Regions from separate parts of the Pseudovibrio sp. SCP20 genome, predicted to be linked through region 1. Evidence: riboswitches for the same ligand, from Rfam matches in the RefSeq annotation. Region 1 holds a riboswitch; each other region holds the start of a gene.

Region 1 (7,209 bases):
TTACGCCATGAGATGAACTCATCTGCCAGCGGATCAGACAGGGAGATCTCATGCTTGGACAAGGAGAAGAAGCCCGGAACAGCGTTGGAATAGAGTTCCGCAAACTCTTTGGTACCCATCCACTCCAGGAACTTCATCGCAGCTTCGGCATTTGGAGATGCTGCATTCAGGCCGATGCCGATATCGGTGTGGTCTGATATGTAGCAGCTGTCACCTTCTGCTGGCAGAGGTGGACGGAATGCGCCCAGTTTGAAGTCTGCATCACGGTTGAAGCCTGCGATTTCCCATGAACCTGATGGATAGATTGCGGCACGGCCCAGCGTAAAGAGTGTCTGACTGTCCGGATAGGATTGAGCTTCATAGCCGTCACCAAGGTATGGTCCCCAGCTGGCCAGAACCTCAAACGGCTTCACCCAGCCTTCGTCTGTCAGTTTGCCTGTACCGGCGACGATGGCTTTGCGGCCCTCTTCACCCTTCCAGTACATAGGACCGATGTTCTGGTAACCCATGGCAGCGGATTCCCACTGATCCAGTGTGCCCATGGCCATTGGAATGTAGTTGTCATCTTCCTTGATTTTGTCGAGCACTGCCATGAACTCAGCCTGAGTTTTTGGTGGCTCGACACCGATCTCAGCGAAGGCATCCTTGTTGTAGATGAAGCCGTGGATCACTGCAGCCATTGGCACGCAGAAAGTCGCGCTGCCATCATCCGTACTCCAGGCACCTTTGGCTGAATCCGGGAAGTTGTCGAGCGTTGCCATGCCCTGAAGGTTCTTCAGGTAGCCTTTGCTGTAAAGGTCCAGCGAACCGTCGAACGGGCGACAGGTGATCAGATCACCAGCGGTGCCACCTTCCAGCTTTGCATTGAGTGCCGCATTGTACTGCACCGGAGCAGTTGGCGTGAACTTGATTTTGATATCGGGATGCGCCTTCATAAACGCAGGCAGAATGGTTTCCTGCCAGATGCTCAAATCATCGTTACGCCAGCTTTCAATTGTCAGCTCTGAAGCGGCAAATGCGAAGGACGCGGAGCCCAGCAGCAAAGACGCAGCAATGCCCGATGACAAATAGTGTTTCATAAATTCCTCCCATAACAAATGATCGAATACCGCCTTGAAAAACTGCCGGTATCGCAATTCGCCTGCCCCCCAGCGGGCGAATATTCTTTTAGGCATCAGGTGATTGAAATAGCTCACCTGATGCAAAAGCTATTCGGGTTGATGCAACCCAAGAACCTGAAGAGATTCTCTCAAATCTCCCTGAGTTTCTACCAATACATTGGTGGCTTGTTGTTTGGTTGCACCAAGCACCAACAGTACAGCCAGCTTAATCTGACTACCGCTTTCATGCAGAGATGCTGCAGCTTTTTCCTGCGAACAACCCGTGAGTGAGACCACCATGTCTTTTGCGCGCTGATCCAGTTTATCGTTGGTCAGCTGCATATCGACCATGTAACCGCGATATACCTTGTTCAGCCTCACCATCAGGGCAGTGGAGAACAGGTTGAGAGCTGCCTTTTGGCTAGTCCCTGCTGATAGTCGCGTAGAGCCAGCCAGCACTTCCGCACCAGTTCTTAAAAGAATTTCGTGCTCCGCATCTGCCAGCAATGGACTCTGCGGATTGTTGGCTAATGATATGGTCAGTGCACCTGAGGCACGGGCTGTCTGGATTGCAGCACGGGTGAATGGCGTGGTTCCACTGGCAGCCAGACCCAATACAACGTCCTGAACGCCAACCTTATGTTCTATGATAAAGTTTCGGCCTGCTTCTACGCTGTCTTCGGCTCCTTCCTGAGGACGCAGAAGACCTGCTTCGCCGCCTGCCAAACCGTAGATCAAACGCTCTTCTGGCCAACCGAATGTGGGAATGAGTTCAATGCCGTCCAGTACGCCAAGACGACCTGAAGTTCCTGCCCCAACATAAACGAGCCGCCCCTCGCCTGCCTGTAGTCGCTGAGCAGCCGCATCAATTGCGGTCTCCAGTTCTCCCAGTGCTGCCCAGACTGCATTGAGGGCCTGCACTTGGCCACCCAGCAATGCTTTGAGAACCTCATCGGTCCCCCATGTTTCCAAGCCTGCGTAACGTGAAGATCTTTGCTCGGTTTCTCGCCATTCTCGTGGATTGGAATGTTCTGGAAACCCGACTTTTCTGGACATGCTGGACACGAGACTCTCCCTGATACCAATAGCATACCAACAACTCGCGATATGGCAATGATATATTAGAGAGAGCCCTTAATTTGGGTAATTCTAATAAATTTCCAGCATTTACCTGAGACAGTTGCAGACCACAGGTATTATTTTGGCTCTAGATTTTTTGCTGTTAATCCCAGCGAGCTTCTTCTTCCCGGCGTACGAACACAACCTGCCGACCATCTGGCAGCAGCTGGCTGATTTGATCGGGCCCACCATGTTCGTCAAACTCAACTAATCCAATGCCACTTGCATTCAGCAGGCGGCGACCGTGTTGTGTGCCAACCGGTTTGCGCGGGATCACTTTCATCCCACGGCGTCTCGTGAGCCAGTTTAGCGGTGAGCGCGGCGCATAGAGCCAACGGTTCAGATGATCGAGTTTGTCCAGCAGCTTTGCGGGGAACTCGTTCTTGATGCCGCTACTGCAGATTTGCCAGATGTCCGGCCCTCTGGAATGGCCGCGCAGTTCTACGTCATACACAAACGAGTAATGCACATCTCCGGAGAGGATCGTGAAACGGTCTGGCGTTTTCCGGTGACGGAACACATTCAAAATGCCATCTGCCGTTCCCGGATGAGCCATCCAGTATTCAGCGTCCACCATGAGTGGCTTGCCCATGAAGGTGAGTAACTTCTGAAGGGTCTCAATCAGCTTAACCCCGAAAATCGGCGCAGCGGACACAAGCAGAACGGCATCTTTGCCGCGTAAAGATCGTTGAAGGTCTGTGACGGCCTCCCAATCTAACAGACCAGAAGGCAGATACCCTGCACGCTCTGATCTCCATCTGCGTGTGCGGGTATCCAGCACCAACAGTGGCGGATCCAGCTCCCAGTGGTAGTCCCAGTTCTCAAAGTCAAAGAGGTGATCCAGAAACTCATCGTAGGCGCTTGTGCCGGGTGTCTTGAAAACCTCAGTCATCTCATCCAGCAGACCACCCGCGAAGGCTTCCGGTTTATTGCCCCAGCCCTGATTGAGCATGTAGGCGCATAAAGCATTGCCGATGATGCGGCGGGAGAACGGGTGACCATAGGCGGTCTCTTCCCAATCGCGATTGAGATTCCAGTCGTCCGTGACATCATGATCATCAAAGATCATCGCAACTGGCAAATGCGCAAAGAGCCTGCGGACTTGGCTCAGGCCTGAGACAAACTCCTTCAGGATTTCCTGCTCTGTCTCATAAAGCTCTGTTTCTTCAGGTGTTAGACCCTCAGGTTTATCTGTCTCAACCAGATCCCAAGCAGCGGGAGACCAGACAAGCAGATACATTGCCAAAAATTCAGCAAGTGTAATCAGATGGTTGTGAGCATGGTCTGCCGTAAAAATCGGCTTCTCTACCCCGCCAAACAAGACAACCCAGAGCTTCCGGTTCTTCTCCAGATTAGGCAGAAACTTTTCACGCCGATAGTAGGTATCACCATGGCTATACAGATCTGATGCAACGTCGGGGATCTTGCTTTCCAAGCCACTCAACTGCTCTTCTGAAATGCCAAGCTTTTCGATGAGCGAATGGATTGCTCGCAGCATTGGGCCAGCAACGTCATCAGAGTAAATCTGGTCACCGCTCATCACCAATGCAGCGGGCCAATTTTCCTGATCGATCTTGGTCCCACCATTCGATGCAATATGCTTTGCCAGAAACTGGTCCGCAGCAACCAAACCATCACCAGACTCGTGATGTGGCTTGCGGCAAGAGCCGTGCAGAAGCGAAGACACTTTGGAGCTGAGAAGGAAGCCGGGAAGCGATTGACCTTCATAACAAAGATCAGGTGCCCAAGCCGTTTGATCTTGCCAGCCTGCTGCCTCATCATCTGCCATGCGCAAAGATAGGCGATAGTCGACCCAGACATCCTGTGGCAGCGGCTGATGGAGCGGAAGATCGATCAACAGGTAATGGAGGTGCGTGCCTGCTGAAATCAGGTTCACCTCTGCCTGCTTTTTGGAAAGCTCATAGGTTTGCGGATCACCGCCTTGGGGCAGGAGCTCCAGCTTTACATCTGCCGGTGCGCGGACAGCGAGCCAGAAGGTTAAACGGGTGGTTTCTAATCGCCGCAGAATAGGGCCGACAAGAACAGACGGGAGAGAAGAGGTTTCAGGCATTCGTTGATATTATTAGTTGCGATATCCAGAAGTGAAATTCGTAGATGAGAGATAGGTGCGCAAACCTCAAAATCCAATAAGGGCCAACAACTCCTCTCTCACCAAAGCCAAACTACAGAAGATTTCTGAACCTCACCTGAACCGAACCTGCCTTGACAGGCCCTTCTAATAGGTCTAGCAAAAACACGTATGCAGGGGAGTCTCACCTAGGAGACTGAGAGGCTGACAGAGCGCAAACTCGGCGACGCGACCCTTTGAACCTGACCCAGTTGATACTGGCGTAGGAAGCACGGGTCGCGCGGCCTGTTATCAGGGGTATTGTATCCACCGCGATCCACTCAGCAGGAGATCTTCCTGCCGTTTCCCAGCCAAAACTCATCTGGTGTCTTTCGAGTTATGAACTTGAGGAGCACCATTATGACTAGCCCAAAGCCATCCATCACCACAGGCTCCTTGCCTGCATCACGCAAGATCTACGTGAATGGCAATCTGCATGAAGACGTGCGTGTCCCGATGCGCGAAATCAGCGTCCATCCAACAGCAGGCGAACCACCGTTGCCAATCTATGACAGCTCCGGCCCCTACACTGATCCTGCTGTCACAACCAGTATTTCCGAAGGTCTGCCAACAGTACGGCGCAAGTGGATCAAGGCTCGCGGAGATGTGGAAGTTTATGAAGGTCGTGAGATCAAACCAGAAGACAACGGTTTCGCGCAGGGTGAGCGGTTGGTTGCCGAATTTCCGGTGAAGCCGCAGCCGCTGCGTGGCAAGGACGGCAAGGCTGTGACACAGCTGGCTTATGCCCGCGCAGGCATCATCACGCCGGAGATGGAGTTTGTTGCTATCCGCGAGAACCAGATGCGGGAAGCGGCCTCAGAAGAGCGGTCCGGCAATGACTGGGGCGCGAGCATTCCTGATTACGTGACGCCGGAGTTTGTTCGGGACGAAGTAGCGGCAGGTCGTGCAATTATCCCCTCCAACATCAATCACCCAGAGAGCGAGCCGATGATCATTGGCCGAAACTTTCTGGTCAAGATCAACGCCAATATGGGCACGTCCGCTGTCACCTCCTCCATGGAGGAAGAGGTAGACAAGATGGTCTGGGCGATCCGTTGGGGAGCGGATACGGTTATGGACCTCTCAACTGGTCGGAACATTCACAACACTCGCGAGTGGATCATCCGCAATAGCCCGGTGCCGATTGGCACGGTTCCGCTTTATCAGGCACTGGAGAAGGTGAATGGCATTGCTGAAGACCTGACTTGGGAGATCTTCCGTGACACGCTGATCGAGCAGGCTGAGCAAGGGGTTGATTACTTCACCATTCATGCCGGCGTACGTCTGCACATGGTGCCGATGACTGTGAACCGCGTAACTGGCATTGTTTCTCGTGGCGGCTCCATCATGGCCAAGTGGTGTCTCCATCATCACAAGGAAAGCTTCCTTTATGAGCATTTTGCGGAGATCTGCGATATCTGCCGCCAGTATGATGTGGCCTTCTCCCTTGGTGATGGTTTACGTCCAGGTTCCATTGCGGATGCCAATGATGAAGCACAGTTTGCAGAACTGGAAACGCTTGGCGAGCTGACCAAGATCGCTTGGGCCAAGGATTGTCAGGTGATGATTGAAGGTCCGGGCCATGTGGCCATGCATAAGATCAAGGAGAACATGGATAAGCAGCTGGAATGCTGTCATGAAGCTCCGTTCTACACGCTTGGCCCTCTCACCACTGACATTGCTCCTGGTTATGACCACATCACTTCCGGCATCGGCGCCGCGATGATTGGTTGGTTTGGCTGTGCCATGCTTTGCTATGTGACGCCTAAGGAGCATCTGGGGTTGCCGGATCGGGATGACGTGAAGACTGGCGTAATCACCTACAAGATTGCAGCTCATGCTGCTGATTTGGCCAAGGGATTGCCGGGTGCTCAGCGACGGGATGATGCCTTGTCTCGTGCGCGCTTTGAGTTCCGTTGGGAGGATCAGTTCAACCTATCCCTCGACCCGGAAACAGCGCGCAACTTCCATGATGAAACATTACCGAAAGACGCGCACAAGGTGGCGCATTTCTGTTCCATGTGCGGACCTAAATTCTGCTCCATGCGGATCTCTCATGACATCCGCGCAGAAGCTCAAAAGGAAGGCATGGAAGCGATGGCGGCCAAGTTCCGTGAAGGTGGTGAGCTTTACCTTCCATTGGCGGAGGCAGAGCAGTGATTACGATTGCAGGAGCTGGCCTTGCGGGGCTGGCTTCCGCCTATGAACTGGCAAAGCGTGGTGGATCTGTCACCATCTTCGAGAGGGCAGAACAACCCGGAGAAAACAGCGTTGCCCGGTTCGCAGGTGGTATGCTGGCCCCTTTTTGTGAACGAGAAAATGCGGAAGAGAATGTCATCACACTTGGATGCACCGCGGCTGATTGGTGGGCTCAGGTCACACCAGTTACACGGCATGGAACGCTTGTGATGGCACCGCCCCGAGATCAGGCAGAACTGACACGGTTTGCACGTCGGACATCTCATTTTGATGAAGTTGATGGGCAGATAATCGCTCAGCTTGAACCTGCTTTGAAAGGTCGGTTTGAGCGAGGGCTTTTCTTCAAAGAAGAGGCGCATCTTGATCCAAGGCAGGCGCTTGTTGATCTGACAAAGGCAGTTGAAGAGCTTGGCGTGGAGATCCGCTATGGCACTGACGCACCTTCGCGGGTTGATCTCAACTGCACGGCGATGGCAGCTGGTCTGCCTGACTTGCGGGCTGTTCGTGGTGAGATGGCTGTTTTGCATTGCCCGGAGGTTGAGCTGTCTCGTGTCATCCGTCTCTTGCATCCGCGTATGCCGCTTTATCTGGTGCCGCGTTCTGATGGCCTCTTCATGATTGGGGGGACGATGGTTGAGAGTAACTCAGACCGGCCGCCTACAC
Region 2 (7,209 bases), on a different contig from region 1:
CGGAGGCTTTTTGTTAGGCGGTGGCTTGTTGTTTGTTGGTCCAGCGGCTGGTGAGGCGACCGTCGATGAGCAGGAGCGCGATGAAAATTGCGGCCATACCGAGCCAGTGGTTTGGTTCCAGACGTTCATTCAGGAAGATTGCACCGAGGATGATCGCACTGACCGGGATCAGAAGCGTGACGGATGCTGCGTTGGTGGCGCCTGCTAATTTGAAGAGCTGGAAGTACAGGATGTAGGCGAAGGCTGTGCATGCCAGAGCGAGAACCAGAACGCTTGACCATGTGAGAGCGGAAGCTGCCATAAGCTGCTGTGTTGGGGCCATATAGATGAGGGCCGGGATAAGCAGAATGGTTGAGGCGGTTAACTGGCCTGTTGCCAGGGCTGCCGGGGGTAGCTTTTTGAGGCGCATGATTATAAAGGCGCCGAAGGCATAAGAGAGCGCGGCTCCCAACACTGCGAGCTGCGGCAGGACCTGATTGCTGGCTCCGCTCAATGCGTCGCTGCCTACCATGATTGCCACACCAATGATGCCAATGATTGCAGCGATCAGCTTGGTGACGGTCAGCTTCTCCTCATTGCTGAGTATCTGCATGATGATCATCGTGAAGATGGGGGTGAATGCATTGAGGACAGAGGCCAGTCCAGAGGCAATGTATTGCTGGCCCCAGAAGATGAGAGAGAAGGGGACCACGTTGTTCATGAAACCGAGCAGCAGGAAACTGCCGATCCACTTTGCCGTGAGTGGAATGGATTGACGGGTCACAAGAAGAAAGCACCACATGGCGGTCGCTGCGATGGCTACTCTCAGGAAAACCAATGTGACGGGATCCAGCTCAGCCACTGCGATCTTGGCGAAAAAGAAAGCGCCGCCCCACAAGGTGCCCAATAAGAGAAGAATAGACCAGGCGAGCCAGTCAAGTTTTTGTGCGTTCATAAAGCGTATTCAACTTGGTGAAATTTCTTGCAGGAATTGCAAAAAATGTGGAATTGGAATTAGGACTAGTAATATCACTCGGTCTTACGGCTGTACCACCCGATTTGCGAGTAAAACAATCAACAGAGGTTCACTCTGATCGCAAAAATTACAGTCTTCAGCCTCATTTTGAAGGAAAAGGGCTCGTATTTAAGTGAGTGACAGATTATAAGGCGCTGTAACTGCGCCCCGGCTTTTACGCCGGGGTTTCTTATGTTGTCTCTCATGATTTGCATTCTGAGGTGACAAACCACTTTATACAGACAAGCAAATCATATGACGGCGTCTTTGAGACAAGACGCTGGCAGCCGCAGGAGGGCTGAAAAACCATGGCCAACGTTGTCGTAGTTGGGTCACAATGGGGTGACGAAGGTAAGGGTAAACTTGTCGACTGGCTCTCTGAGCAAGCCGATGTTGTTGTACGCTTCCAAGGCGGACACAATGCAGGTCATACGCTTGTTATTGACGGCACGAGCTACAAGCTGGCACTGCTGCCATCTGGTGTTGTTCGTGGCAAACTTTCCGTCATCGGCAATGGCGTTGTGATTGACCCTCATGCACTGGTCGCTGAAATCGAGCGCCTTGAAGCTCAGGGTGTGAAAATCTCTCCGGAAATCCTGCGTGTTGCTGACAATGCTACTCTTATTCTGAGCCTGCACCGCGAGCTTGATGCTCTGCGTGAAGATGCAAGCCCAGCAGGCACCAAAATCGGCACCACCAAACGTGGTATCGGCCCTGCTTATGAAGATAAAGTCGGTCGTCGCGCAATCCGCGTGATGGATCTGGCAAACATGAGCACGCTGCCAGCGAAGATTGACCGTCTGCTGACACACCACAACGCAATTCTGCGTGGTCTGGGTCGCGATGAAATCTCTCCTGAAACCATCTATCAGGAGCTGGAAAGTGTTGCAGACAAGATCCTGCCTTACATGGATAAAGCATGGTACATGCTGGATAAAGCGCGCCGTGAAGGTAAGCGTTTGTTGTTTGAAGGTGCGCAAGGCGCGCTGCTGGACAACGACCACGGCACTTATCCGTTTGTAACTTCATCCAATACAGTTGCAGGTCAGGCTGCTGCTGGTAGTGGTCTTGGTCCAAACTCCATCGATTACGTGCTTGGCATCACCAAAGCTTACACCACCCGTGTTGGTGAAGGCCCGTTCCCGACAGAACAGCAGAACGAAGTTGGTGAGTTCCTCGGTACCCGTGGTCATGAGTTCGGAACAAACACCGGTCGTCGTCGTCGCTGTGGCTGGTTTGATGCAGTGATTGTCCGTCAAACCGTTTGCACCAGCGGAATCAATGGGATTGCATTGACAAAGCTTGACGTTTTGGACGGACTGGATGAAATTAAGATTTGTGTTGGTTATGAGCTAGATGGTGAGCGAATCGATTACCTTCCGGCATCTCAAGGTGCTCAGGCGCGGGTTGTTCCCATTTATGAGACCCTGCCTGGTTGGAAGGAATCAACCAAAGGCGCGCGCACCTGGGCTGAATTACCTGCACAAGCTGTGAAATACGTTCGGCATGTTGAAGAGCTGATTGGTGCTCCGGTCGCTCTGTTATCAACAAGCCCAGAACGTGATGACACAATCCTGGTTCAGAATCCATTCCAGGATTAAGTCGTGAAGTGAAGCTCTGGGGGCAATGGGCAGTTAAATGGCGGACTATAATTCCGTTCTGAAAAAAGCGGTAGCTGGTTTACAAGAGAACACTGGTTCGGCACGGCGGGCAGTTTATCAACGCGCGCGAAATGCAATTGTAAAGCAACTTAAAAGTTACGACCCACCACTGTCTCCCTCCCAGATCACTGAGGAGCAGCTGAAGCTTGAAGAGGCCATTCGTAAGGTCGAAGCGGAAGCTGCTCGCGAGTCTCTCGGGTTGGGGCGGTCCAAAACCACCCCAGCTCCAAGTGCTCCACAGCCGACAGCTCCTCCTGTTTCTGCGGCACCAACTCCTCCACCAGCTGACGACAAGCCAAAGGTTGAGGCAAAGCCTGAAGAGCCTGCACGCGAAGAGCCAAAAGCACCTGCTGCCAAAGCGGATGTGTTTAAAGAAGCTGTTCGTGCGGCACAGGATCTTGGCAATGCTGCACACCAAGCCAATCAGATGGCGCGTGACCAGCTGCCTGAAGCTTCTAAAGAGCGCAAAGAGCCTGATCTTGGTTCTATGGGCGAGAGCGAGCCGAAAGAGCCTGCTGCCTCCCTGCCAACCAAAGGGGCTGTTGAGACCAGCGCTGAAGAGCGCGCCTGGGTTCCTGGCGAAGCTCGTCGCTCCAAGCTGGAGACCAAAGACAAGACCGCTCGCCGCGAGATTGACGAGCCTGCAAAGGTTAAGCCAAAGACAAGCCGTAAACCTGCTTCCTCCCGCAAGCCTGTGGTTGCACAGCGCGTAGGGGACGCGATTGAGCAGGAGGAAGGTCTGAAGCCTTCCAATACATCCGGCATTGTCGGCATGATTGTTATCATCCTGATCATTCTGGGTGTGACTGCAGGCGTTTACAGCCAGCGCGAGGCCATTCTCTCTCTGATCCTGCCAGCTGAAACCAGCGAGACCGGAGAGCCAGAGAGCGCACCAACGGGTGAAGATGAACCACTTCGGGTTCAGCCAGAGCGTGCACCTAAGAAGAACACTGACCGTCTGTTGCCATCTGATGAAGGAGCTAAAGTTTCTCCAGATGCAACACCGGTGACGACAACACGGATTACCCGGAACTCTTCCAGCGCGGCACCAGCAGAAATTGCACCTGCACCAACTGTTGTTCGCAGTGTTGATCCGGCTCCTTCCGCATCCACTGATGATAGTGCTGCACCTCAGGTGCTGCCGGCTAAGGAGCCTGAGCCGCAGACAGCAGGCGTCGAGACAAACTCAGTTCCACCTGCAGAGACTATCGGCACCGAGTCCGAGATTTCTCCAGTGGCACAGCAGAGCATTCTTTACGAAGAAGCTTTGACACCGGGTGCAGCTGGTTCTGCGTCTCGCGGTAACGTGGTTTGGACGCTGGATGAGGTCAATGGCATTTCTGTCATCAAGGCTGTTGCGACACTTCCATCCCGCAATCTCTCTGTTGAGATGACGTTGAAGCCGAACAGCGACCAGTCCCTGCCTGCGAGCCATCTGTTGGAGCTGAACTTCATCTTCCCGGAAGGGTTTGACGGTAAGGGCGTTGAGAAAGTGCCTGGTCTGATCCTGAAGAAGACTGAGTCTGAAGCTGGTGATCCGCTTGATGGGGCTGCTGTGAAGGTTTCTGACACGCTCTTCTGGATTGCTCTTTCTGACAGCAATGAAGAGAAGGCGAAGAACTTGCAGCGTCTTGCTGAGCGCGAATGGATTGATGTTCCGCTGCTGTACAACAGCGGTCGCCGTGCAATGCTGACCTTTGAAAAAGGGACAACTGGCAATAAGGTTGTCGCACAGGCAATCAAGAGCTGGAAGTAATCTGATTTCAGCAAGTTAGATTGATTTTAGAAGGCCTTGGCTCTGTTCGAGCTGAGGCCTTTTTTCATGGCGTTGTCCCCCGGCCTTGGAAAATCTGCTTGCAAACTCCCGTAGAAACGCGCATGGTCCATGCCATTCCGAGGGGTGCTTTTCTTGACGAAAAGCTGAGATTGCCACGAGCTAAACCCTTTGAACCTGATCCGGGTAATGCCGGCGAAGGGACGGGACCTGAGCCATTCTTCCCGGATCTCCATATCTGCAGTTTGTAGTTGGAGGTCCTGTGTCGAAAATTCCTAGAGAGCCAATCTGAGCTCCGTTCTTCCGCCTGTTTGTGATGCCCAATACCATTGTTGGGAAATGACATGCTGAAGCGAGCTTTAATACGAATTCTGCGAAGTCTTTTCGGGATTTTGCTGTTTGTCGCCATTTGGGAAATTGTGGTTCGGATTGGAGAGTTTCCTCCGTTTCTATTGCCAGGTCCGGCGGCGGTGCTTACCGCTTTTCTCAATCAGGGTGCTTTCCTGCTGCATCATGCAGGCATTACCGCCTATGAGACCGTTCTCGGCTTTCTCTTTGGCGTGAGTGCCGGGGCTTCGCTTGCTATCTTGCTGTCGATGTCTCGCCGGGTGCGCCTGTTTTTGCTGCCTCCGATTGCAGCAACTCAATCTCTTCCTGTGTTTGCGATTGCGCCGCTTCTGGTGCTCTGGTTCGGCTTTGGGCTTGCTTCCAAGGTGGTGATGGCGGTGATTGTGATCTTCTTTTCCGTGACCTCAACGTTTTTTGACGGGTTGCGGAGGACGGATCAGTCCTTGCTTGACCTTGGTAAGCTGCACGGTCTCAACCGCTGGCAAATGCTCCGTTACATCCGTATTCCTGCTGCGATGCCGTCTCTGGCGTCAGGCATGCGGATTGCGGCGGTGTTCGCGCCGATTGGTGCAGTGGTTGGAGAATGGGTTGGTGCAAAAGGAGGGCTGGCTTTCATCATGTTGCAATCCAACGCACGCATGCAAACAGCGACCATGTTTGCAGCGCTGATCTTGCTTGCGGTGATGGTGTTGAGCCTGAGGGCAGTTGTTGAGTTCGCCACTTCTCGGATGATCTATTGGCAGAAAGAGATCTAGATCTCAGAGTATGAGGACGTAACCTTATGAAAAAATTAGGTATGCTGTTTGGCGCAGCGATGCTTGCGAGCACACTTCAGGTGCAGGCTGCGGACAAGCTGACGGTGCTGCTCGATTGGTTTGCGAACCCGGACCATGCTCCGATTGTGGTTGCGAAGGCACGGGGCTTCTTTGAGAAGGAAGGGCTTGATGTTGAGCTGATTGAACCAGCTGATCCTTCCATGCCACCAAAGTTGGTTGCTGCCGGGCAGGGGGATATTGCAATCTCCTATCAGCAAACGCTGCATCCGCAGATCGATGAAGGCATGCCGCTGATGCGCATCGGCACGCTGGTTTCCACGCCGCTGAACACGCTGATCGTGTTGGAAGATGGACCGATCAAGGAGATTGCAGACCTGAAGGGCAAGCGTATCGGCTACTCCACGTCCGGCTTTGAAAGCGCGATGCTGGGTAAGATGCTCTCCAATGCTGGCTTGAGTTCTGATGACGTTGAGCTGATCAACGTGAACTTTTCGCTCTCTCCTTCCTTGATTGCGGGACAGGTTGATGCGGTGATTGGTGGTTACCGTAACTTTGAGCTGAACCAGATGGAAATTGAAGGCGCGAAAGGTCGTGCGTTCTATCCGGAAGAGAATGGTGTGCCGGTTTATGATGAGCTGATCTATGTTGCTCACAAGGACAAGCTGGATGATCCACGCCTGAAGAAGTTCATCAGTGCGATTGAGGCGGCAACTGTTTATCTGCTGAACAACCCTCAGGACTCCTGGAAGAGCTTTCTTGAGGTCTACCCAAACCTTGATGATGAGCTGAATAAACGCGCCTGGGCAGACACCCTGCCACGCTTTGCGAGCCGTCCAGCTGCTTTGGATATTGGCCGCTACGAGCGCTTTGCGAACTTCCTGATTGAGCAGGGGCTCATTAAAACAGCGCCTCCAGTGGAAACCTACGCGGTTGAACTGCGCTAACCGTTATAGGTCTAAACCAATTATTGAGCCTCCGAGTTTCGGGGGCTCTTTTTATTTGTAGGCCAAATGCTGTTATTGCGCTGCATCCTTCACCGCTTCGTGCTGCGCCAGATCGCTGAGGATGTACTTCTCGAAAGCCGCATAGATGGCGTTGTACTCGCCGTCAGAGAGGGCCTTGCATTCGTCCAGCAGAGTGAGTGCTTTTTTCTTGTCGTTCTCCTCAAAGAGCGCGAAGACCATGTTGCAGTGGGTGTTCTTGAGTTTGAGGAAGTTTTCCGAAAAAGCGAGGGATGGATCACCGAGTAACGCAAACGAACGCATTAAATAACGGCTGGTTTTGACAGGGATCGTCTCCAGCGTCGCGAGCTCTTGCATCTGGCCGCGGGTGGTTTCGCAGATGAGGAGACTGTGGCCTGCCTCCTTACAATGACGGGCTAAATCATCAGCTAAATCAACGGGTTTGCCCAGTGGGGCATATCTGAAGTGGCGTCTAGTGCCGGTTTCTCCCAGTGTTGCCAGACCTGTTGAGATGCCGATATCCAGCGTGACTGCGTGATCCGTCATGTTTTTCTGATTGAAGTTGAAGCGATCTTTGACATTAAAACGCTTCATCTGCTTCTGCATTTCAATCGCCGTCCGACACGCATGTGCTGCATGGAACGGATCATCCAAAGGGGCGTTCCAGTAGGCGCTTAGGCCCGATGTATTCAGC
Region 3 (7,209 bases), 250 kb from region 1:
CGGCACGGACAACATGGCAGTGGCGATTGGATAGGTTACCTGATCTTCAATAACCTGAGGTGCCTGACCGTCATAAGGGGTCTTGATGATCACCTGAACATCGGAAAGGTCCGGGATCGCATCAACGGGTGTTTCCTTCAGTGCCCAGATACCGCCAAGTGTCAACATCACCGCAGCCATCAGAACGATCACACGGTTCTTGATGGAAGCACGGATTATGGAGCCAATCATTTGTCATCGGCCCCCACCGGTTCAGCTGGTGCTGATTTGGAGAGCTTTTCTCCACTCTCGCGCATCTCGACAAGGCTGAAGCGTTTGTCTGAGCCTCGCGTGATAGCAAACTCAATTTGCTTGTTCGCAGACACATCAAACTCGTCCAGATTGCCACGAACCGCAAAAGTGGTTTCCATCTTTGGCCAGTCTAGCTCGTTGATCGCCGCGTGACGGATAGTGATAGTGTTGGCCTCCGGGTCAACGCGGGTAACAGTCCCTTCAGACCAGATGGGAGCACCTTGCGCCAGCGACATCCGTTCCATTCCAGCAGAGAGAGAGCTTTCACTGTCGATCAGGAACTGCGCTGAAGTGACAACTTCATCGCCAGGCTGCAGACCTTGCAGGATCTCCGTCCGGCTGCCTTCACCAAAACTACCAGTCAAACCGGGTGTTACAATACGTGGCTGAAAGGTGCCTTCCTCCGTTTGCAGGATTACCCGTTCAGACATACCTGTGCGGATCAATGCGCTGGTGGGAATGGTGATCGCATTTCGTGTTTCGGAAGGAATGATCGTGACACGGCCAAACATGTTAGGACGTAAAAAGCCCTTTGAGTTATCGAAATGCAGGCGAACAGGCAGAGTACGAGTGACTGAGTCCAGCTCCGGATAGATGTAGTCAATCCGTCCATCCAACACTTTACCGGGAAGATGTTCAAAGCTGGCCAGCACTTCACTGTTTGGGCTTAGCCGGGCAATATCTTGCTCAAACACATCCACCATCAGCCAGACAGAAGAGAGATCTGCAAGCGTCAAAGCGATGGAATCTGGCTGCAGATACATGCCATCCGCAGCTTCCAGTGTGGTCACCACACCGGATTGAGGCGCAAAAACCTTGAAGACATCCGCGGGCTTGCTGGCCCGGGCCATCTGATCAATCTGTGCTGGATCAATACCATAGTTTTGAAGCTGGATACGGATGTTTTGTTCAGCAGCTTGATCACCTCTTCGCACTGCCCTGATCAGGTCAGCACTGGCAACCGTCACTTCCGGCGCGTAGACGGTGAAGAGCAGATCACCCTTTTCAACGGGATCACCAACGGCGCGTATATTGAGCTTCTGGATCCATCCTTCGGTCCGCAGATGAACCTGACTGGAACGGTGCTCATCATAGCCAACAAAGCCAACGCTTTCGATTTTCTGAGAAATCGGCTCCACACTGGCAATCGCTGTACGGACACCAATCGTATTGATGACACTCGGTGAAAGCGTCACTCCAGTCCCGTTTGGCTGAGCTTCCTCGCCAGCATAAACAGGGATGAGATCCATACCCATGGGGGACTTACCGGGTTCATCGCGCCGGAAGTTCGGGTCCATAGGCGCAACCCAATACAGAATCTCTTTGTCCGTGGCACCAGAACTTCCCGAAGTCCAATCCATTGAACTTCCAAGAAAAATCCCAAGCCCAGCCGAGACACTCGCAACAACCGCAAACCCAACCACAACTGCGTACTTACTACGCATCGGTCCTGTCCTGCTCTACCAATCACCGGTCCAACCTGAAGTCATCCGCCAGCATCCGAAAACACCAACGCCACTCCAAGTCCACACCATTACGCCGCTTTTCGCTGACATAAAACAGCACAAAACAGCCTAGAGCCGAACATCATAATCGTTCCAGTTACTGGAAGGTCAAGTGTTCTCGTTAACCCCAATTTTGTTAGCTCTTCAATTTGCTGCTTACAGTTGCACTGCTCTTCTTTTCCAGTTAAGAACCGCTTGACCTCGGGGTGCGCGCTTTTGTCGTGCTGAGATGCCAGATTGGTGAACCCGTTGAACCTGAACCGGCTAGAACCGGCGGAGGGAAGGGTACCGGTTTCATCCATCCTTGCCCTCTCGCCGCAATGGAGGATGACTTGAAACATCTGTTAATTGCTGCGGGATTACTCACTGCAACATCGGCAATGGCTGCCGAAAAACCTGAACTCACCGTTTACACCTATGACAGCTTCGTTTCCGACTGGGGCCCGGGCCCTAAAGTGGAAGAAGCCTTTGAAGCGATCTGCGAGTGTGATCTGAACCTTGTTGGTGTTGAAGATGGCGCAGCGTTGCTTTCCCGCCTTCGTCTTGAAGGCAACAACACGGATGCAGATGTTGTTCTGGGGTTGGATACCAACCTGATTGAAACAGCCAAAAAGACTAGTCTGTTTGCACCGCATTCAGTTGACGCGAAGTACACACTGCCGGTGGACTGGGCAGATGAGACCTTTGTGCCTTATGACTGGGGCTACTTCGCATTCGTGCATAAAAAGGGCGCAACGGTTCCTTCTAGTTTCCGCGAGCTGGCCGAGAGTGACACCAAGATCCTCATTCAAGATCCACGCTCTTCCACTCCGGGCCTTGGCCTGCTGCTTTGGGTAAAATCTGCTTATGGTGATGAAGCTGCGGATATCTGGGCAGGGCTTTCCGATAATATCGTGACTGTTACCAAAGGCTGGTCTGAAGCCTATGGTCTCTTCCTTGATGGGGAAGCAGAGATGGTGCTCAGCTACACCACGTCTCCGGCTTATCATCTGATTACTGAGGAAGATGACAGCAAAACCACCGCGGCGTTTGATGAAGGCCACTACATGCAGGTGGAAGTGGCAGCGAAACTCGCGGGCACCGACCAGCCGGAGCTGGCGGATAAGTTCCTGAACTTCATGGTTTCTGACGCTTTCCAGAGCATCATCCCAACAACCAACTGGATGTACCCTGCAGTTACGCCTGCAAGCGGTCTTCCAGCAGGTTTCGAAACCTTGCAAACACCTGAAAAGGCTTTGCTGCTTGCACCTGAAGACGCAGTTGCTGCACGACGTGAGGCTCTGCCGGAATGGCTCGAAGCGCTCAGCCAGTAAGCTCGCTTCCCGGAGTTGCCGCGGCATTGCTCGTCGCGGCACTCATTCTTGGCACGCTGGCTGCTGTTGCGCTGCGTGCTGAAGCCGGGCATGGGTTTTCTTCTTCAGACTGGGCGGCACTTAAGTTTACGCTCACCCAAGCCGTGCTTTCAGCCTTGATCAGCGTGGGGTTGGCGGTGCCTGTTGCACGCGCGCTGGCACGCCGCAGGTTTAAAGGCCGCAGCCTGTTGATCGCCTTGCTAGGCGCCCCGTTCATCCTTCCGGTTATTGTTGCCATTCTTGGCTTACTGCAGGTTTTTGGACGTTCCGGCTGGATCTCAGAGGTATTGGTTTACTTCGGCGCATCTCCCATCCGTATCTATGGCTTGCATGGTGTTGTACTGGCTCATGTGTTCTTCAATCTACCGCTAGCAACGCGCCTCATATTGCAGGGGTGGCAAGAGGTGCCGTCGGAGCGTTTTCGCCTTGCGGCTCAGTTGGGGTGCGACGGCTGGTCTTTGTTCCGCCTGATCGAGCTTCCCATGCTCAAACGCATTTTACCCGGCGCACTAGCCGTAATTTTTGCCATTTGTCTCACCAGTTTTGCCGTTGCACTTACTCTTGGCGGAGGTCCCCGCGCGACAACGATAGAGCTGGCGATTTATCAGGCCTTTACCTATGATTTTGACCTTGGGCGCGCCGCTCTGCTCTCTGCCCTGCAATTGGCGCTGACAGCGGCAGCAGCCTTTGCAGCTCTGAAGCTTTCACGAGGCGAAGGCTTTGGTGCGGGATTGGACAGAGCCATTCAACGCTGGGATGGCGGTACGCCTGTCATCGATAGCTTCTGGATCATACTTGCTGCTGTCTTCCTGCTTCTGCCACTCAGCGCTGTTGCGCTTTCTGGTGTCACAGGTCTTCTTTCTCTGCCGTTCTTGGTGATCAAATCTGCATTGATCTCGGTTGGAGTGGCCTCAGTCAGCACCTTCATTCTGTTGCTGCTTGCATTACCGATGGCTGCAGCAATTGCTGTTAGAAAGCCCGGCACGGTGGAACTTGCAGGCATCCTTGGCCTTGCAGCCTCTCCACTGGTGATCGGTACAGGGCTGTTCATCATCATCCGCCCTTGGGCAAACCCAACAGATCTTGCATTACCTGTCACCGCGCTGGTCAATGCAGCCATGGCCCTGCCGTTCGCCCTGCGCATTCTGGTTCCGGCTGCGAAAGATACTGTGTCCCGTCATGGACGTCTGGCGTTATCTTTGAACATGGAAGGCTGGGTGTTCTTCACGCGTGTCTTTATTCCGCGCATGAGGCCACAGATTGGCTTTGCTGCTGGCCTTGCTGCCGCGCTTTCCATGGGCGATCTGGGTGTGATTGCTCTTTTCGCTGACCCGGAGATTGCAACTCTGCCTTTGCAGATCTATCGCCTCATGGGGGCTTACAAGATGGAAGCGGCGGCAGGTGGAGCCCTGTTGTTGCTGGTGTTGTCCATGTCTTTATTCTGGCTCTTAGACCGAGGAGGACGCTGGCATGCTGAAGCTTGAGTCTTGCGTAATCGCCAATGGCGCCTTTCAGCTGCACGCAGATGTCAGCATAGAAGCTGGCAGCAGTGTTGCCGTGATTGGCCCATCAGGCGCAGGCAAATCGACCCTGCTGGAAGCGATTGCCGGTTTCCGCCAGATCTCTATGGGGCACGTCTCATGGAAGGGGCAGGATCTGACAGAACTGGCCCCGGGCAAACGCCCAATCGCGATGTTGTTTCAGGATGGCAACCTCTTTCCTCACCTCACAGCTGAGCAGAACGCAGCACTTGGTCTGCGTCCAAGCGGCAAACTCTCAAAAACAGAGCACGCTCAGGTCGCTGCTGCGCTGGAGCGGGTTGGCCTTGCCGGGATGGGAACGCGCAAACCCGCTGAACTGTCTGGCGGCCAACAAAGCCGCGTTGCGCTTGCCCGCGTACTCGTGCAACACCGCGACTTACTCTTGCTTGATGAACCCTTCGCCGCACTTGGCCCAGCCTTAAAGGCCGAAATGCTGGATCTGGTTGCAGAGCTAGCAGCAGAGACAGGCACCACCCTCCTGATGGTCAGCCACGATCCACAAGATGCCCGCCGCATAACCAACCAAGCCATGCTGGTTGCAGGCGGCACCGTCCATCCCCCTGCCGAAACCACACAACTCCTGGACAATCCTCCACCGGCCTTGAAGGAGTATTTGGGGTAGTTCTTCGTTCTGGAGCTCATCAGCCGCACGCAAAAGCGTGATTGGCGTCCTTTTGGTATTTCTGATTTTATCTCTCAAACAGTACGTGTACGGTCCGGACTGAGTTCCGGTTTTGTGTGCGCTACGCTTTGGTTTTTCAACTGGAAAGAGGTTTAAATCATGGGTTTGCTTCAGGATGGACGCTGGGTTGATCGTTGGTATGACACCTCTAAAGCGGGTGGGCGATTTGAGCGCAAAGCATCTCAGTTTCGAAACTGGGTCACCGCAGATGGTCAATCTGGCCCCAATGGGACCGGTGGGTTCAGAGCAGAAGCGGGTCGTTATCACCTCTATGTTTCACTCGCGTGCCCATGGGCTCACAGAACTCTAATCTTTCGGAGCCTCAAAGGCCTTGAGGATATGATTTCATTGTCCGTCGTCCATTGGCATATGGCCGAGAATGGATGGACCTTCGAAGAAGGGGAAGGCGTTCAACCGGATATCATCAACCATGCCGAGTTCATGTATCAGGTCTATACTGCAGCTCAATCAGACTACTCAGGCCGTGTGACAGTCCCTGTCCTTTGGGACAAAGAGAACAATACGATTGTCTCCAACGAATCCTCCGAGATTATTCGGATGTTCAACTCAGCTTTTGATGGTGTCGGAGCGAAATCAGGCGATTACTATCCTAAAGCTCTGAGAACCGAAATCGATGCATTGAATGACCGTATCTACACCACAGTCAACAATGGCGTTTACAAAGCCGGGTTTGCAACAACACAAGCCGCCTATGAAGAAGCTTTGTATCCTTTGTTCGAGACGCTGGACTGGCTCGAAAGTAAGCTTGCGAAACATCGGTACTTGACTGGCGCAGCAATAACCGAGGCTGACTGGCGATTGTTTACAACGCTGGTACGTTTTGATCCTGTCTATGTGGGACACTTCAAATGCAATCTGCGGCGGATACAGGATTACCCGAACTTATCCGGTTACCTTCGAGATCTCTACCAACAACCGGGTATCGCCGAAACCGTCAATCTCCACCACATCAAAGCCCACTACTACACCAGCCACGCAACAATAAACCCAACAGGCATAGTACCGGTTGGACCAGAGGTTGACTACAGCCATCCCCATGACAGGGCAAAGTTGGGGTAAGGAACAAGCGCGTGCTACAACTTCGACTTCCGAAACACCGCGGGGGTTGCGCCGGTCCAGCGTTTGAAGGCGACGGAGAAGGCGGCTTGATCGGCGAAGTCGAGGAGAAAGGCGACTTGAGCGATGCTGTCGGTTCCAACCAGCAGGCGCTTGGCCAGATCGCAGCGCGCTGTTTCAACCAGCGACTTGAAGTTGGTACCCTCTTCGGAAAGCTTGCGTGTCAGCGTTCTGCGGGTCACGCACAGTTCTTCGGCCACCTCATCCCCACTTGGCAAGTTGCCGGGCAAACGGGAGCGGACGAGCTTGATCACTTTGGCAGACATACCGGTTCGGCTCTTCGGCATCTGGCTGAGCCGTTCTTCGCCATGTTTGAGAAGGTGATCGCGCAGAGCGGCATCTGAGGTGGCTATTGGAAAGTCGAAACCACCTTCTGGCAACTGAATGCCACTGGCCTTTTGTGCTGAAGAGACTTCGCATCCGGCCAGTTCTGCCAGTGTTGCGCAGTGATCGGTGTCATCACACTCCAGCAGCACAGACATCTGCCCGAAACCGGGACCAGCAATCTGTTCCGTGCGTTTGAGCAGGCCAAACACCAGAAACTCCCGGTGTCTTGGAAACTGATGGGCGCCGATGATATCACTCTTCAGGCATATGGTCGGGTGATGTTCATCGCCATCCAGCTCAAAACTCAGGTCAGGATCTTCCAGCGCATAAAAGCGCTGCGCGAACCGAAACACTTGCCCCACATTGTCACTGGC

The links. A riboswitch is a leader RNA that binds a small molecule or an ion and turns the genes downstream of it on or off. The one in region 1 is predicted to bind thiamine pyrophosphate.
Region 2: another riboswitch for thiamine pyrophosphate. It lies ahead of AC3CB2_RS20620 (ABC transporter permease); the one in region 1 lies ahead of thiC (phosphomethylpyrimidine synthase ThiC).
Region 3: another riboswitch for thiamine pyrophosphate. It lies ahead of thiB (thiamine ABC transporter substrate binding subunit); the one in region 1 lies ahead of thiC (phosphomethylpyrimidine synthase ThiC).

The regions. Positions count from the first base shown of each region.
Region 1 covers NZ_JBYMDH010000004.1:449,344-456,552, forward strand. Annotated here, with positions in the region: gene AC3CB2_RS17970 (ABC transporter substrate-binding protein) at 1-1,079, opposite strand, end outside; gene AC3CB2_RS17975 (N-acetylmuramic acid 6-phosphate etherase) at 1,209-2,156, opposite strand; gene AC3CB2_RS17980 (metallophosphoesterase family protein) at 2,323-4,290, opposite strand; TPP riboswitch at 4,474-4,594, shown strand; gene thiC (phosphomethylpyrimidine synthase ThiC) at 4,708-6,507, shown strand; gene AC3CB2_RS17990 (FAD-dependent oxidoreductase) at 6,504-7,209, shown strand, end outside.
Region 2 covers NZ_JBYMDH010000006.1:47,472-54,680, reverse strand. Annotated here, with positions in the region: gene AC3CB2_RS20635 (DMT family transporter) at 14-934, opposite strand; gene AC3CB2_RS20630 (adenylosuccinate synthase) at 1,303-2,595, shown strand; gene AC3CB2_RS20625 (hypothetical protein) at 2,633-4,411, shown strand; TPP riboswitch at 4,542-4,650, shown strand; gene AC3CB2_RS20620 (ABC transporter permease) at 4,900-5,532, shown strand; gene AC3CB2_RS20615 (ABC transporter substrate-binding protein) at 5,559-6,497, shown strand; gene AC3CB2_RS20610 (adenylate/guanylate cyclase domain-containing protein) at 6,570-7,209, opposite strand, start outside.
Region 3 covers NZ_JBYMDH010000004.1:200,120-207,328, forward strand. Annotated here, with positions in the region: gene AC3CB2_RS16720 (efflux RND transporter permease subunit) at 1-231, opposite strand, end outside; gene AC3CB2_RS16725 (efflux RND transporter periplasmic adaptor subunit) at 228-1,736, opposite strand; TPP riboswitch at 1,989-2,095, shown strand; gene thiB (thiamine ABC transporter substrate binding subunit) at 2,117-3,109, shown strand; gene AC3CB2_RS16735 (thiamine/thiamine pyrophosphate ABC transporter permease ThiP) at 3,085-4,632, shown strand; gene AC3CB2_RS16740 (thiamine ABC transporter ATP-binding protein) at 4,619-5,311, shown strand; gene AC3CB2_RS16745 (glutathione S-transferase family protein) at 5,471-6,451, shown strand; gene AC3CB2_RS16750 (helix-turn-helix domain-containing protein) at 6,466-7,209, opposite strand, start outside.